2 regions of the Caulobacter sp. GW821-FHT05F04 genome follow, and region 1 is predicted to be linked to the other one. Evidence: riboswitches for the same ligand, from Rfam matches in the RefSeq annotation. Region 1 holds a riboswitch; the other holds the start of a gene.
What was found. A riboswitch is a leader RNA that binds a small molecule or an ion and turns the genes downstream of it on or off. The one in region 1 is predicted to bind cobalamin.

Region 1 (7,237 bases):
TCGGCCGTGTTGACGGCCTTGTAGACGAACAGGCCCGGCAGGCCGGCGATCACGAACCAGAACAGCGGCGCGACGATCCCGTCGCAGAAGCTCTCGGCCAGGCTCTCGATGGCGGCGGTGGCGATGTCGCTCTCACTCAGTCGGGCGACGTCGCGGCCGACGATGTGGCCGACCGTGATGCGCGCACTGTCCAGGTCGCCCGCCGCCAAGGGCTTGGCGACGGCGCGGACATGGTCGAACAGGCTGCGCTGGGCCAGGCCCACGGTCCCGACCAGCACGATCGCCACCGGTCCGCCGAGGTCCGCGACTATCCAGCCGGCCAGGGCGCTGGCCCCGACGATGAGCGCCAGGGTCACCACGCCCAGCAGGCGGCGCGCGATCTCGCCGAACCCCGGCAGGTTGAGGCCCGCCTCCAGCGCAGATATTAGCCCGCCGATCCACACGACCGGATGCGGCGCGCGCCTGTGCAGAGCGTCTGGATAGCCGACGGCGGCCTCCACGACCGCCGCCGCCAGGACGATCCAGGGGCTGGTGGGTAAGAGCCTAGCCGGCACGGCCTAGCACCTCGATCAGCGGCCCGCCCTCGCCCCCGTGAAGGCGGACGACGACGCCATAGACGGCTGACAGGGTTTCTTGTGTCAGGGCCGTGTCGGGCGCGCCGTCGACGACCAGACGGCCTTCGCTCAGCACCAGCACCCGATCGGCGAAGCGCGCGGCCAGGTTCAGGTCGTGCAGGGTGACGATCACGCCCTTGCCCTGGTCGTGGGCCAGGCGGCGGAACAGGGCCAGGGCGTCCAGGGCGTGGCCGGGGTCAAGGCCCGTCAGCGGCTCGTCGGCCAGCAGCCAGTCGGTCTGGCCGGCCAGACCGCGTGCGATCAAGGCGCGGGCCCGCTCGCCGCCCGACAGCCGGGTGACGGCGCGGTCGACGAAGCGCTCCAGGCTGGCGGCGGCGATGGCGGCGTCGATCGCCGCGCGGTCCTCGGCGCTGGGACCGAATGCCCCGAGATGCGGCGTGCGACCCAGGCCCACGAAGGCGCGGACGTCGACGTCCCAGGCGATCTCGGGCGTCTGGGCCAGGAAGGCGATGCGGCCCGCGCGTTGGCGGCCGGGCAGAGTCGCGACCGCCGCGCCGTCCAGGGTGACCGCGCCGCTGTCCGGACGCCGCAGGCCGGCCAGGCACGCCAGCAAGGTCGACTTGCCCGCCCCGTTGGGACCGACGATGGCGATCACGCCGCCCTTGGCGAAGTCGGCGGTGACGCCGTCCAGCACCGCTTGTCCGCCCAGGGCCAGGGTCACGTTCCGGGCGGAAATCATGCCAGCCTCCGGCGCATCGAGATCAGCATGGCCAGGAAGAACGGGCCGCCCAGCATGGCCATGGCGACGCTGAGCTTGACCTCGCTGGCGGCCGGGGTCATGCGCACCAGGATGTCGGCGGCCAGGGTCAGGGCCGCGCCGCCTAGGAACGATGGCAAAAGCACCGCGCTCGGCCTGGCGCCCAGCAGCGGCCGCAGCAGGTGCGGGGTGATCAGGCCGACAAAGCTGATGACGCCGGTCACCGCCACGCTGGACCCGACCGCCACGGCGACGCCGATGGCCATCAGCAGGCGCGTGCGCGACAGGTCGACACCGAGGGAGCGCGCGCCCTGCTCGCCCAGGGTCAGGGCGTCCAGCGAGCGGCCGAGGGTCAGCAGCAGGACGCCACCGGCGACGATCCCCGGCGCGGCCAGCTTGACCTCGTCGACGCTGCGGTCGGCCAGCGAGCCCAGCGTCCAGTTGACGATCTCGTTCACCGCCCAGGGGTTTGGCGCGAGGTTCAGGGCTAGGGCGATGGCCGAGCCGCAGACCGTCTGGATGACGAAGCCGGCCAGGATGAAGGTGACGATGCTGGAGGTGACGCCCGCCAGGCCCAGCAGGGCCGCGACGCCCAGGCCCGCCCCGACCATGGCGGCGGCCGGCAGGATCCAGATCGCCTCGCCCGCCGCGCCCAGATAGAGGGTCAGCACCGCGCCCAGCGCCGCCGCCGCCGAGACGCCCAGGGCTCCGGGATCGGCCAACGGATTGCGGGTGTAGCCCTGCAACGCCGCGCCGGAGAGGCCCAAGGCTCCGCCGACCAGGATGGCGAGGATGGTGCGTGGCAGGCGCAGGCCGAAGACGATGGCCCAGCGCGGATCGGCGCCGCCCGAGGTCCAGGCGCTCCACGGCGCCCAGACGCGCCCGGCGCACAGGCTGACGCCGAACAGTACGACCAGCAGCGCCAGCAGAACGCCGCAGATCGCCCATGGCGCCATGGGGGGAGACCGGGGCTTCATGCGCCCTCCTTCAAGGCTTGCACCCGCGCGTGGGCCATGGCGGCGGCGGTCTCGATCAGCACCGGGCCGCCGCAATAGAGAAGCTTCTCGGGCACCGGCGCCTGGCGCATCCGGCCGGACACGGCCTTGAGGGCCGGGTGGGTCATGATCCGGTCGGCCCAGCTGCGCGCGCCTGGCGCGGAAACGCCGACCAGCAGCACCTGCGGCGGATCGGCCAGCAGGCGCTCCAGCCCGACATTGCCCCAGGTCTTCAGGCCGAAGCGGCGGGCGACATTGTCGAAGCCGGCATGGTCCATCATCTCGTCGACCAGGGTGCCGGGCCCGGCCGCGAAGCCATTGGGCTGATAGATCAGCGCCGTCAGCCGTCGCGCGCCGGGCGTGGGCTTGGCGGCCGCGATCGCCGCCTCGATGCGGGCGACCAGGGCCTCGCCGCGATCGGTATGGCCGATCAGCCTGGCCAGCTCGCGGACCTGGCCCAGGCTCTCGTCGATCGACCTGGGAACCTTGAAACGCTGGACCGGCACGTGCAGGCGCTTGAGCGCGTTGCGCGTCGCCAGAGCCGAGTGCTGGCTGGCCAGGACCAGATCGGGCATCAGGTCGATGACCTCCTCGGCGCTCTCCCAAGTGTAGGGCAGCGTCCGGGCCTGGGCCGCGACGGTGGAGGCCTGCGCGTCTCGGGCATAGTGGCTGAGGGCGGCGATCTGGCCCCGGTCGGCCAGGTGGACCAGCATGGCGTCCAGACAGCTGTTCAGCGACACGATGCGCCTTGGGAGCGGCGGCGGACCGCCCGCCGTCATCGCCAGGGCCCCGGCCATAGCCTCGCGGCGGTTCATGACGTCACCGCGCGAAATGCTTGCTCAAAGCGATTGAATTCATTGCGCGAAGGCAAGCCAATCCGAAGTCGATCCAGCCGGTCCGCGAAGGGGCGCGTCAGCACGCCCTGAGCGCAGAGCCGGCTGAACAGGCCACACGCGTCGGGCGCTTCGGCCCAACGGAAGAGATCGCAGCCGCCAAGCGGCTTGAGGCCCGCCTTGGTTAGAACAGCGTCGACCGCGCCCGCCTGGGTCTCCAGCCACGTCCGAGTTTGCGCCCTCCAGGCGTCATCGGCGTAGGCCTCCAACCCCATCGTTAGGGCGTCGGCCCCGACCGGCCAGTCGCCCAGAAGCGCGCGAAATTCCCGCGCGAAAACCTTGTTTCCAATCAGGAAACCCAGTCGAACCCCAGGCAATCCGTAGAACTTGCCGAACGAGCGCAGGGTCACCAGTCGGTCGATCTCGAGGTCGGCGACGCTGAGCTCGGGCGCGACCTCGCCGAAGGACTCGTCGACGACCGTCCAGCGTCCCGCGTCAGACCGCTCCGCCGCCAGGGCGGCCAAGGCGGTCCGTTCGATCCGCCGGCCGTCGGGATTATTCGGATTGACCAGCACCAGCACGTCGGCGCGGACGGCGCTCGGATCGTCCAGCGACGCGATGAAGTTCGGAGGCGACGACGCCCAGCTCTCGGCATGGCCGCCATAGATCGGGGCCAGCAGCGCGACCTGCCCGCCGCCGATCAGACCGGGCAGCAGCCGCAGCGCCGCCTCCGCGCCGGAGGTGGCGACCACGCGGCCGGGGTCGGCGACGCCGAACGCGCGCGCGGCGACCGCCTCCAGTTCGGCCAGCTCAAGCGGATCCGGCAGCCGGCGCAAGGCGTCGGCCGGCGCCCGCTGGCCGGACCAAGGCTCGGGATTGATCCCGGTCGACAGGTCCAGCCAGGGACGCGGCGCGTCCGGAAAAGCGGCCATCGCCTCGCGGAGACGGCCGCCATGCCGGAAGGCGCCGATGGTGGAAATCGACGCCTTCATGGGCCTAGAAGCGCGCCCGCAAGCCGACGAAGGCTCCGCGTCCCGGCGTCCCGTAGTTCAGGATGGTCTGGTAGTCCTTGTCGAAGGCGTTCTCGACCCGGCCGAAGACCTCGAGGGTCTCGTTGATCGGATAGGCCGCGCGCAGATCGACCAGGGTATAGTCCTTCACCACCTGGGTGTTGGCGTCGTTGTTGTAGGTCTTGCCGACGTAACGCACCGCCACCGTCGTGGTCAGACCGACCGGCCAACGATAGGCGGCCGACAGGTTGCCCATGTTTTTCGGGCGACGGGTCAGCTGCTTGCCCTTGCTGGCGCCCGAGTCGGACTCGGCTTCGGTATAGGTGTAGTTGCCGGTGATGGTCAGGGCCGGGACCGGCTTGACCTCGCCGATCAGTTCCACCCCTTGCGCCTTGGTCTTCTGGACGTTGTCGTAGTAGCCGAAGCGGAACGCGCCGTTCGGATTGCACAGGGCCGTGGTCGAGCCCGAGGCGCACGAGAAGAAGCGGATCTCGTTGTCGGCCTCGCGGTGGAACCAGGTGGCCGAGGCGCGGGCCTTGCCGCCGAAGAAGCGCTGCTCGATCCCGGCGTCCCAGCTGTCGAAATCTTCCGGCGACAGGCTGAGGTTGCCGTACTCGCTGTAGAGCTCGTAGAGGCCCGGGGCGCGGAAGCCCTGGCCGAAGCTGGCGCGCACGACCGTATTGCCTTCGTTCAGCGCCCAGGCGGCCGCGACTTGCCCGAGGGTGTGCGAACCATAGGTGTCGTGGTCCTCGTAGCGCAGGCCGCCGGTCAAGGTCAGGCCCTTCACCGGCTCGACCTGCAGCTGGCCGTAGAGGCTGTCGACGCCGACGCGGCCGGTGCTGAATGCGGGGTTCGGCTTGGCGACCGTGGGCGAGCGCGTGCGCATGCGGGCCCTCTCGGTCTCGGCGCCGAAGGTGGCCGTCCAGATGTCCGAGATCGCGAACACGCCCTGATATTCGAAGCGCTTGTTCTTGCCGGCGGCGTCGAAGGTCAGCGGCGCGGCCGGGCGGGCCGGGTTGATGTTCTCGCGGTCGGTGTCGGTATAGGCGTAGCCGAGGCGGTTGTTCCAGCGACCGTCCAGCAGAGTGAAGTTCAGGCCCGTATAGACGACCAGTTCCTCGGTGCGGCCGAACTCGGCGCTGTCGACGTTGAAGCCGTCGAAGTCGTTCTTGCCCTTCGAATAGACCGAGCGGACCTCGGCCGAGACGTTTTCGGCCAGCGCCACACGGACACGGCCCGACAGGCCGGTGTTCTGGTAGCCGTCCTTCTCCTTGCCGAGCTTGTAGGTCGAGAAGCCGTCGGTGGTGTAGTAGCCGCCGGCCAGGCGCCAGGTGATCTTGTCCGAAGCGCCGCCAACGCCGGCCCGCAGGTAGCCGGTCTTGCGCGCGCCGCCTTCGGCCTCGATCGAGCTGGTGAACGGAACGGTGGGATCGGCGGTGACGATATTGACCACGCCGCCGACGGCCTGGCTGCCCCACAGGGTCGACTGGGCGCCGCGTAGCACCTCGATACGCGCGATGTCGCCGATCAGCAGGTTGCCGCTGTTGAAGCCGCCCTGAGTCGAGGACGGGTCATTCAGCTTGACGCCGTCGATCAGCACCACGGTGTGCTGGGTCTCGGCGCCGCGGATGTTGAGGCTGGTGGCCGTGCCCGGCCCGCCGTTGCGGGTGAAGCTGACACCCGGCGTCTGGGCCAGCAGCTCCGTCACCGAAATGGCCTGGCTGGCCTCGATGGCGGCCTGCGTCAGGACGGTGACCGACGCGCCGACCTTCTCGATCGGCTGGGCGGTGCGGGTGGCGGTGACGATCAGCTCGGCGACGCCGTTGGCGCCGACAGCGCCGGCGACATCGGCCTCGGGGGCCTTCTGCTCTTCCGCCATGGCCGAACCGGCGACAAGGAGGGTTGCGAGCGCGGTGGAGCTCAAAAACGTTCGGATCATGTTTCAATCTTCCCAGTTGAACGACCCGCACGGCTGACCGCGACGCACCCGCGAGCTGGAAAGCCACACGTACGCCCCGGACCGTCGCGCGGCCCTTTGACTGTCGTTTCGCGGGAGATCCCGTTCGTTCGGCGCACCCCGGCCGAGCGATGAACGACTGCGCCGGGCAGGTCTCCTGGCTCACGGGTCGTCGCTCTTGGCATCGCCTTCCCAGGGTCCGGAGACCCCAGTGGCATGTGACGCTAGAACTCGCCGCTTACAGTTGCGGGGGCAGCCGAGGTCTTGAACCTCGTTCCCTTTTAATCCTCTTTCGAGGAGCCTGGTGCGGGGGCAGCCCTATAGACTGCGCCGCTTACGGTCAATGTGGAGCTTCCATGACGTCGATCCTGGTGCTGGGCGGAGCCCGTTCCGGCAAGAGCGCCTTCGCCCAGAAAGCGGCGGAAATCGCCGCTGGAGCGGTGCGTCCGGTGCTGATCGCCACCGGCCAGGCCTTCGACGACGAGATGGCCGAGCGCATCGCCCGCCACCAGGCCGACCGGGGCGAATCATGGACCACGGTGGAGGCGCCGCTGGCCCTGGCGGAGGCGATCGCCGCCCTCCCCGCCGACGCGGTGGCGGTCGTCGACTGCCTGACGCTGTGGCTGTCGAACCTGATGCTGGACGAGCGCGACATCGCGACGGAGGCGACCGCTCTGGTCGAAGTCGTCGCCGCCTGCCCCGCCCGCCTCTGGCTGGTCAGCAACGAGGTCGGTCTGGGCCTCGTGCCCGAGACGCCGCTTGGTCGACGGTTTCGGGATGAGGCCGGACGGCTGCACCAGCGGCTCGCGCAGGCGGTCGACGAGGTCTATTTCGTGGCGGCCGGGCTGCCGTTGAAGCTGAAGCCGCAGGGGTGAATTCCCGTCGGCGTGCGGGCGCTTTTCCTTCTCCCCCTGCGGGAGAAGGTGGCGCGCGGCGCCGGATGAGGGGGTGATAAGCCTGTCGGATTAGCTTTACGGCGCGAGCGGTTAGCCCCGTGTGACCCCTCATCCGACCGCCCTCGGCGGCCACCTTCTCCCGTAGGGGGAGAGCAGGTAAGCTTACGTATTTGATTTTGCTCACCTTTGACTCACCGTAGGGCCATGCACCGGT
Region 2 (7,237 bases), on a different contig from region 1:
CGACGCGGTCCCCAAGCGCGCGCCGGCGAAGATCCTGGCCGATTATCGAGCCCATTCAAGGTTCAGCGACGCCGAGCTGAAGCGCTTTGTCGCCGCCAACTTCGTGGTTCCGCAAGCGGGCGCCGCGCCCAAGCCCAGCGCCGCGCGGCCGCCGCTCAAGGATCACATCGCGGCTCTCTGGCCACACCTGACCCGGCCGCCGGTCAAGCCGGTGGCCGGCGGTTCGGCCCTGGCCATGGACCAGCCGTTCGTCGTGCCCGGCGGGCGCTTCCGCGAGATCTACTACTGGGACAGCTATTTCACGATGCTGGGCCTGAAGGCCGACGGCCGCGACGATCTGGTCGAGAGCATGATCGACGATTTCGGAGGCCTGATAACGGCTTACGGACATATCCCCAACGGTGCGCGGACCTATTATCTCAGCCGCTCGCAGCCGCCGTTCTTCTTCGCCATGGTCGGGCTGTCCAGCGCCACGGACCCCAAGGTGCTCAAGACCCGCGTCGACCTGATGCGCCGCGAGCACGCCTTCTGGATGGACGGCGAGAAGGACCTTCAGCCCGGCCAGGCCCACCGCCGCGTGGTGGCCTTGGCCAAGGGCGTCGTCCTCAACCGCTACTGGGACGACCGCGACACGCCGCGCGACGAGTCCTATCGGGAGGACCTGGAGACGGCGCTGAGGAGTTCTCGCCCCGCCGCCGACGCATTCCGCGACCTGCGGGCCGGGGCCGAGAGCGGCTGGGACTATTCCTCGCGCTGGATGGCCGACGGTCAGGCGCTGTCGACGATCCAGACCACGGCCATCGTCCCGGTCGACCTCAACAGCCTGATGTACGGCCTGGAGAAGGCGATCGCCAAGGGCTGCGCTCAGCTGGCCGACGCCGCCTGCGAGCGCGACTTCGACCGTCGCGCCCAGGACCGGGGCGAGGCCATCGACTTCTATCTCTGGGACAACGCCAAGGGCGGCTATGTCGACTACCAGTGGAAGACCGGCCGGCGCCTGGACGACCTCAGCGCGGCGACCTTCTACCCGCTGTTCACGGGCGCGACGGACGAGCGGCAGGCCCACACCGTCGCCCAGAAGGCCTGGGACGTGCTGCTGGCCCCCGGCGGTCTGCGCACCACCACCGTTCGCACCGGCCAGCAGTGGGACACGCCCAATGGCTGGGCGCCGCTGCAGTGGGTCGCCGTCTCGGGCCTGCGCCGCTATGGCGAGGACGCCCTGGCTGAAGAGATTTCCAAGCGCTGGCTGGCCACGGTCGAGCGCGAGTACCAGGCCAGCGGCAAGATGCTGGAGAAGTACGACGTCGAGGAGGCCAAGGCCGGCGGGGGCGGGGAGTATCCCACCCAGGACGGCTTCGGCTGGACCAACGGCGTGGCGCGGGCGTTGATGGAGCCGGCCGCCAAATAGCTAGCTCCTCTCCTTGTCATCCCGGCCGTAGCGAAGCGGAGAGCCGGGACCCAGGGGCGACCGCACTGCGCCGGCCCCTGGGTCCCGGACAGCCTCTATGAGGCTTCCAGGATGACAAGGATTGCAGGCCTAGAACTCGAAGCCGATCGTGCCGAACACTTGGCGCGGAGCGGAAGAGTGGAACACCAGAATGGTCCCCGCCGCGTCGTCCGGGGCGAACACGCTGCTGTCGAAGTTCGAGGCGTAGCGCTTGTTCGTCAGGTTGGTGACGTTCAGCGACGCCTTGGCCCCCTTCATGAACCCGACCGGGCTGAACCTGTAGCTGACGCCCAGGTCGAAGGTGGTGACGCCGGCGAAGCTCTGGTCGTTGGTGTAGGTGTAGTAGCGGCGGCCGGTGTACTTGCCCTGCAGCGAGGCCGAGAAGCCGCCTTGCTTCACGGTCAGCACGCTGGCGAGCATTTCCTTCGGCGTATCGACCTGCTGCTTGCCGGCCGTCTGCTTGATCACGCAGGTGGTCGTGCACCAGTTGAGGTCTTCGTCGTAGGTCGACTTGTTGTACGAGGCCGAATTGTACCAGTTCAGCCAGGATGTCGCCTTCCACAGCACGCCGATCTCGGCGCCCTTGCTGGTGACGCTTCCGGCGTTGTGGAAGGAGTTGCCGCAACCCGGATTCTGCTGCTGGTTGGTCGGGCAGGGATTGTACTGCAGCAGGCGGTTGTTGAACTTCACGTCGTAGGCGGCGATCGAGACCTGAAGATTGTCGCCGACATAGCGGTAACCGGCGTCGAAGCTCTTGGAGGTCTCCGGCTTCAGGTACTGGCCCTGGGCGTTCCAGACCGCTTGCGACACCGACTGCGGGCCCAGCTTAAAGCCGCCCTGGAACATGGCCATGTTCTCGGCGTAGCTGGCGAACACCTCGTGGCCCGGGGCGATACGGTAGCGCGCGCCGATTTCCGGCAGGAAGTCGTCCTTGGCGTACAGCGTGCCGCTGGCGAACTGGCTGGACGCCGTCACCGGCGCCTTGGCGATGCCGCGCTGGGCCTCGGCGGCCGACTTGGCGTGAGTGCTCTTGAAGCCGAAGTCGATGCTGAGCGCGTCGTCCAGCAGGGTGACCGTGTCCTGGACGTAGAACTGCTGGGTGGTCCAGTTGGTCTGCTGAACCCACTGGGCGGTGTCGGGCTGGCCCTTCAAGAACTTCGCCAGGCTGAACGGGCCGGTGACGTTGGTCCAGATGTAGCGCGCGGCGCTGCTGGTGTTGTCTTCCAGCCAGAGACCGGCCTGGATGTGGTTGAAGCCCAGCGTCCAGCCCACGTTCGCCACCACGCCGGTGCGGTCGATGGTGTAGCGGGTGTCGCGGATCTGGACCGGCAGGTCGTCGGCGGTCGAGGTCGTGCCCTGGTTCGACAGGCCGGTGATGAAGTTGTTGCCCGCGCCCTTGTCGGTGTGGCGATAGACCTGCACGTGGCTGGTGATGTTCTCGCGAACCTTGAAGTCGCCCGACAGGTAGTAGACCTCGTCGTTGCGCAGGATCTGGCCGTTGGTGAAGGTGACATCGGCCAGCTTCTCGGGCGCGGTCGAGGGGACGCACTTGGCCGCCAGCGAGGCCACCGAGCAGGCGGCGCGGCCGACATAGGCGTCCCAGTTCGGCGCATAGCCGGCCCAGTCCCAGCCCAGGCGCGAGCGCATGTCCTTGGAGAGATAGGTGTCGTCGGCCTGGTTGGTGCGCGACACGTCCGCGAAGGCGGTGATGACGTTGTCGCCGAAGCGGTACTGGGCCTTGGCGTTCAGCTGCTTGCCGGTCGACTTGTTGTAGGCGCCCTGGTTCACGAACAGGTCCTGCTGGGCGTAGTGGCCCGAGACATAGGCCGAGAAGCCGCCGTGCTCGCCGGTGTCGAAGCGCATGAACGTGCGGGCGGTGTCCTCGCTGCCCACGGTCCCGTTGATCGAGAAGCCCATGTCCTTCTTCGGATCGCTGGACGTGTAGATCAGCGCGCCGCCCAGGTTGCTGGTCGAGGGGATGGACAGGCCGGCGATGCCGGTGGCCAGGTCGGCCCGGCCCAGGTTTTCCGAGATCAGGGCGCGGCTGATGGTCAGGCCGTTGTAGTTGTTGTAGGCGCCGTCGCCCAGCGGCATGCCGTCCAGCGAGTAGCCCAGGTGGGTGGTGTTGAAGCCGCGCACCTGCAGCGACAGCGACTGCTCGTTGACGCCCAGGGCGTCGATCGACTGGGCGCTGACGCCCGGCAGGAAGTTCAGGGCCTTCTGAATGCTCGTGCCCGGGGGAAGGACCTCCAGGCTGGACGGCGTCAGGGTGTTGACCGAGCGGGTCTGACCGCTGCCGACGATGACGACCGCGTCGATCTCGTTGGTGTCGGCGGGGGCGCCCGCGACCGCATCGGCGGCCTTCGCGGCGGGGGCGTCGGCGGCCAGAACCTCAGCGGCTTGCGCCTGGGCGGCGAACATGAGGCAGGCGGCGATGGCCACCAGGCTGGCGGATCGGAGCAGCATTTCGGATATCCCCTCGATATCGCGCGCCACGCGGATTTTCGTCTATGGCACCGATTGGTTTGAGCGCCGCGTCTATTCCACAGGTTGATGACGGTTCTGCTGCGTCTGGATGACAGCTTGCGTCACAAAACCGATGCACACCCTCCCTAAGAGCGCGCCAGGTTCACCGAACGCCTCGCATCCTTTTCAGGAGCTCTCGATGTCGCGCCATCGCCTTGTCGGAACCCTCGTGGGTCTCGCCGCCCTGGCCTTGGCGGCTGGCGCCGGCGCTCAGTCGCGCACCTATGTCACGCCGCATTGGGACAACACCCCCGGCGACGTCACCGTCCCGTTCGGCGGCAAGACCTATGTCAATCACGGCCTGGTGGCCGTGGGCTGGCTGCCCGCGGCGACGCGCGACTTCAACGGCGAGACCCTGGGCTCGTTCTCCAGCATGGCGCTGTCGAACTGGAGGAGGGCCGCCGACGGGTCCTACACCGGGACCTTGCGCACCCTGCCGGACCGGGGTCCCAACAATGTCGGACCGTTCAAGAGCACGACCGACTACGCCAACCGCGTCCACGAGCACGCGATCAAGCTGGTTCCCGGCAAGGGCCTGACCATCACGCCCACGGGCGGCTTCCTGTTGAAGGACCAGACCGGCCAGCCGTTCACCGGCATGGACCCGGGCGCCAACGTCGTCGAGCGGGGCGGCGTGCGCTATCCGTCGCCGGCCAGCGGCGAGGGGGCGGGGAAGCTCAGCCTGGACAGCGAGGCGATCGCCTACCTGCCGGACGGGAGCTTCTACGTCTCGGACGAATATGCGGCGGGCGTCTATCTGTTCGACAAGGCCGGCACGCTGACCGGCGCGATCCAGACCGTCCCGGCGCTGCTGCCGATCAAGAAGGGCCAGCTGAACTTCGGCGCCGAGAAGGCGCCTGACCAGGGCCGCCGCAACAACCAAGGCCTGGAAGCCCTGACCATCAGCCCCGACGGCAAACGCCTGATCGCCGTGCTGCAGAGCGCGACCGTGCAGGACTCCACGTCGAACAACGCCACCCGCAACAACACCCGCGTGCTGGTCTATGACATCAGCAAGACCCGGCTGCCCAAGGCGCCGATCGGCCACTACGCGCTGCAGTTGCCGACCGTGCGCGAGAACGGCGACGGCCAGGCCGCCGACGTCACCGCGGCCCAGTCCGAGGCCGTGGCGCTCAGCGACACCCGCCTGCTGGTCCTGGCCCGCGACGGCAATGGCCGGGGCAAGGGCGCGGCCAATGCGCCGGTCTATAAGAGCATCCTGCTGGTCGACCTGGCCGCCGCGACGAACCTGGCCGGCACGCCCTACGAGCAGGGCGGCAAGCCGATCGCCAAGGACGGCGTGCTGAACCCCGACATCAAGCCGGCGGCCCAGGCCGAGCTGGTCAACATCCTCAACCCCGTCCAGCTCGCCAGGTTCGGGATCAATCTGTCGGTCGCGCCCTCGACCCCGACCAGCCTGCCCGAGAAGATCGAGGCCATGGCCATCGGTTCGACGTTCGACAAGACCGGCGACGTCTTCCTGCTGGTCGGGTCGGACAACGACTTCGCCACGGCCAGGGGCCACGTGAACGGCCAGGACTTCGACGCCTCGCTGCATGGCGACACCGGGGCCGGCGACAACGACAACCTGGTGCTGGTCTACCGCCTGTCCCTGCCGAAGTGAGCTTGACCCTCCGGGCGGGCGCGCCTACCCCGGACGGCGAAGGCATGGAGGTCGAAAGACCTCCGGGAACGCGGTGACCAATCCGCGGCTGCCCCCGCAACTGTGATCGTCCGTCGATCGTCGCGGCACGCGCCACTGGGAGCGATCCTGGGAAGGCGCCGCGACGGGAGGGCGTAAGCCAGGAGACCGGCCTTCGTCATATCAACGCGGCCGGCGGGGTGTCCGGCGAGGGCAGGGTGATGAACGAAGAACTCCCGGACGGCGAGGCCGCCCAAGAGGCCGCGAAGAACGCGCGCCATAACGCCAGGATGAAGGTGATCCAGGCGGCGCGGGCCAAGATGATGGCCGAGCGCCAGATCGAGAAGGGCCTGCTGATCGTCCATACCGGGGCGGGCAAGGGCAAGACGACGGCGGCCCTGGGCATGGTCTGCCGCGCCATCGGCCACGGCCAGAGGGTCAGCGTCATCCAGTTCATCAAGGGCGCGATGCAGACCGGCGAGAAGGTCGTGTTCGACGCCTTCCCGGACCAGGTCGAGTTCCGGCCGATGGGCGAGGGCTTCACCTGGGACACCCAGGACCGCGCCCGCGACATCGCCGTGGCGCGCGAGGCCTGGGAAGCCATCAAGGCCCGCATCGCCGATCCCGACTGGGACATGGTCGTCGCCGACGAACTGAACATCATCCTGCGCTATGAGTACCTGCCGCTGGATGAGGTGCTGGAGGTTCTGGTCAATCGGCCGGAGGGCAAGCACGTGGTCGTCACCGGCCGCAACGCGCCCGACGCCCTGATCGAGGCCGCCGACCTGGTCACCGAGATGGCCCAGGTCAAGCACCCGTTCCGCGCCGGCGTGAAGGCCCAGGCGGGGATCGAGTTTTGACCGTGCTGCGCGCGGCCGACGACGGCCCGGCGGTGGTGGTCTGCAACACCTGCCGCGTCTCGACCGAGGAGCGCGAGACGCCCGAAGGCGTGCGCGGCGGGGCGCTGCTGGCCGCCGCCTTACGCGAGGCGGCGGACGGCTCCGGCGTGGCGATCCAGGAGATGGCCTGCCTGTTCAACTGCGCCCAGCACTGCTCTATCCACCTGCGGGCGCCGGGCAAGATCGGCTATGTGCTGGGCCGGTTCGAACCGACCGCCGAGGCCGCGCGCGCGATCGTCGACTACGCCGTGGCCTATGCCGCCAGCGACGAGGGCGTGGTCCCGTACCGCCAGTGGCCGGAGGGCGTGAAGGGCCATTTCATCGTGCGCGTGCCGCCGGCGGGAAAGCTGGTGGGGGATTGAGCGCGTGGTCCTCGTCCTTCGACAGGCTCAGGATGAGGATCATGGTCGGCTCAGTAGAAACCTCATCCTGAGCTTGTCGAAGGACGAGGTTTCGGTCCCGCTTGTCTTAACCCGTCCACCGCATCGCGTTCGGCCGGCCAGCGCTCGAACGCCATGACGATCTGCTGCGCCGTGGCGTCGGCGATCAGCGCGCCGTCCTCGCGGCGGAATTCGGCGTGCACGGTGATCAGCTGCCGGGTCCGCGCCACGACCTTAGCCTCGATCGATAGTGGACCATCGCGAGCGACCCTTAGGAAATTGAGCTGAAGGTTCACCGTCCGATACAGCCTGTCGTGCGGAACGACGGTCATGGCCGCGAACG

Region 2: linked by a shared signal. The riboswitch ahead of cobO (cob(I)yrinic acid a,c-diamide adenosyltransferase) and the one ahead of AC07R7_RS15060 (TonB-dependent receptor plug domain-containing protein) in region 1 are both predicted to bind cobalamin.

The regions. Positions count from the first base shown of each region.
Region 1 is NZ_JBWKSF010000005.1:166,425-173,661, forward strand. It holds gene cbiB (adenosylcobinamide-phosphate synthase CbiB) at 1-554, opposite strand, end outside; gene AC07R7_RS15040 (ABC transporter ATP-binding protein) at 544-1,314, opposite strand; gene AC07R7_RS15045 (FecCD family ABC transporter permease) at 1,311-2,309, opposite strand; gene AC07R7_RS15050 (ABC transporter substrate-binding protein) at 2,306-3,142, opposite strand; gene AC07R7_RS15055 (aminotransferase class I/II-fold pyridoxal phosphate-dependent enzyme) at 3,139-3,996, opposite strand; gene AC07R7_RS15060 (TonB-dependent receptor plug domain-containing protein) at 4,157-6,109, opposite strand; cobalamin riboswitch at 6,258-6,447, opposite strand; gene cobU (bifunctional adenosylcobinamide kinase/adenosylcobinamide-phosphate guanylyltransferase) at 6,484-7,002, shown strand.
Region 2 is NZ_JBWKSF010000006.1:65,125-72,361, forward strand. It holds gene treF (alpha,alpha-trehalase TreF) at 1-1,408, shown strand, start outside; gene AC07R7_RS16535 (hypothetical protein) at 1,405-1,509, shown strand; gene AC07R7_RS16540 (TonB-dependent receptor) at 1,538-3,913, opposite strand; gene AC07R7_RS16545 (esterase-like activity of phytase family protein) at 4,113-5,597, shown strand; cobalamin riboswitch at 5,621-5,806, shown strand; gene cobO (cob(I)yrinic acid a,c-diamide adenosyltransferase) at 5,837-6,475, shown strand; gene AC07R7_RS16555 (DUF1636 domain-containing protein) at 6,478-6,876, shown strand; partial or broken gene AC07R7_RS16560 (hypothetical protein) at 6,872-6,966, shown strand; gene AC07R7_RS16565 (PaaI family thioesterase) at 6,939-7,237, opposite strand, start outside.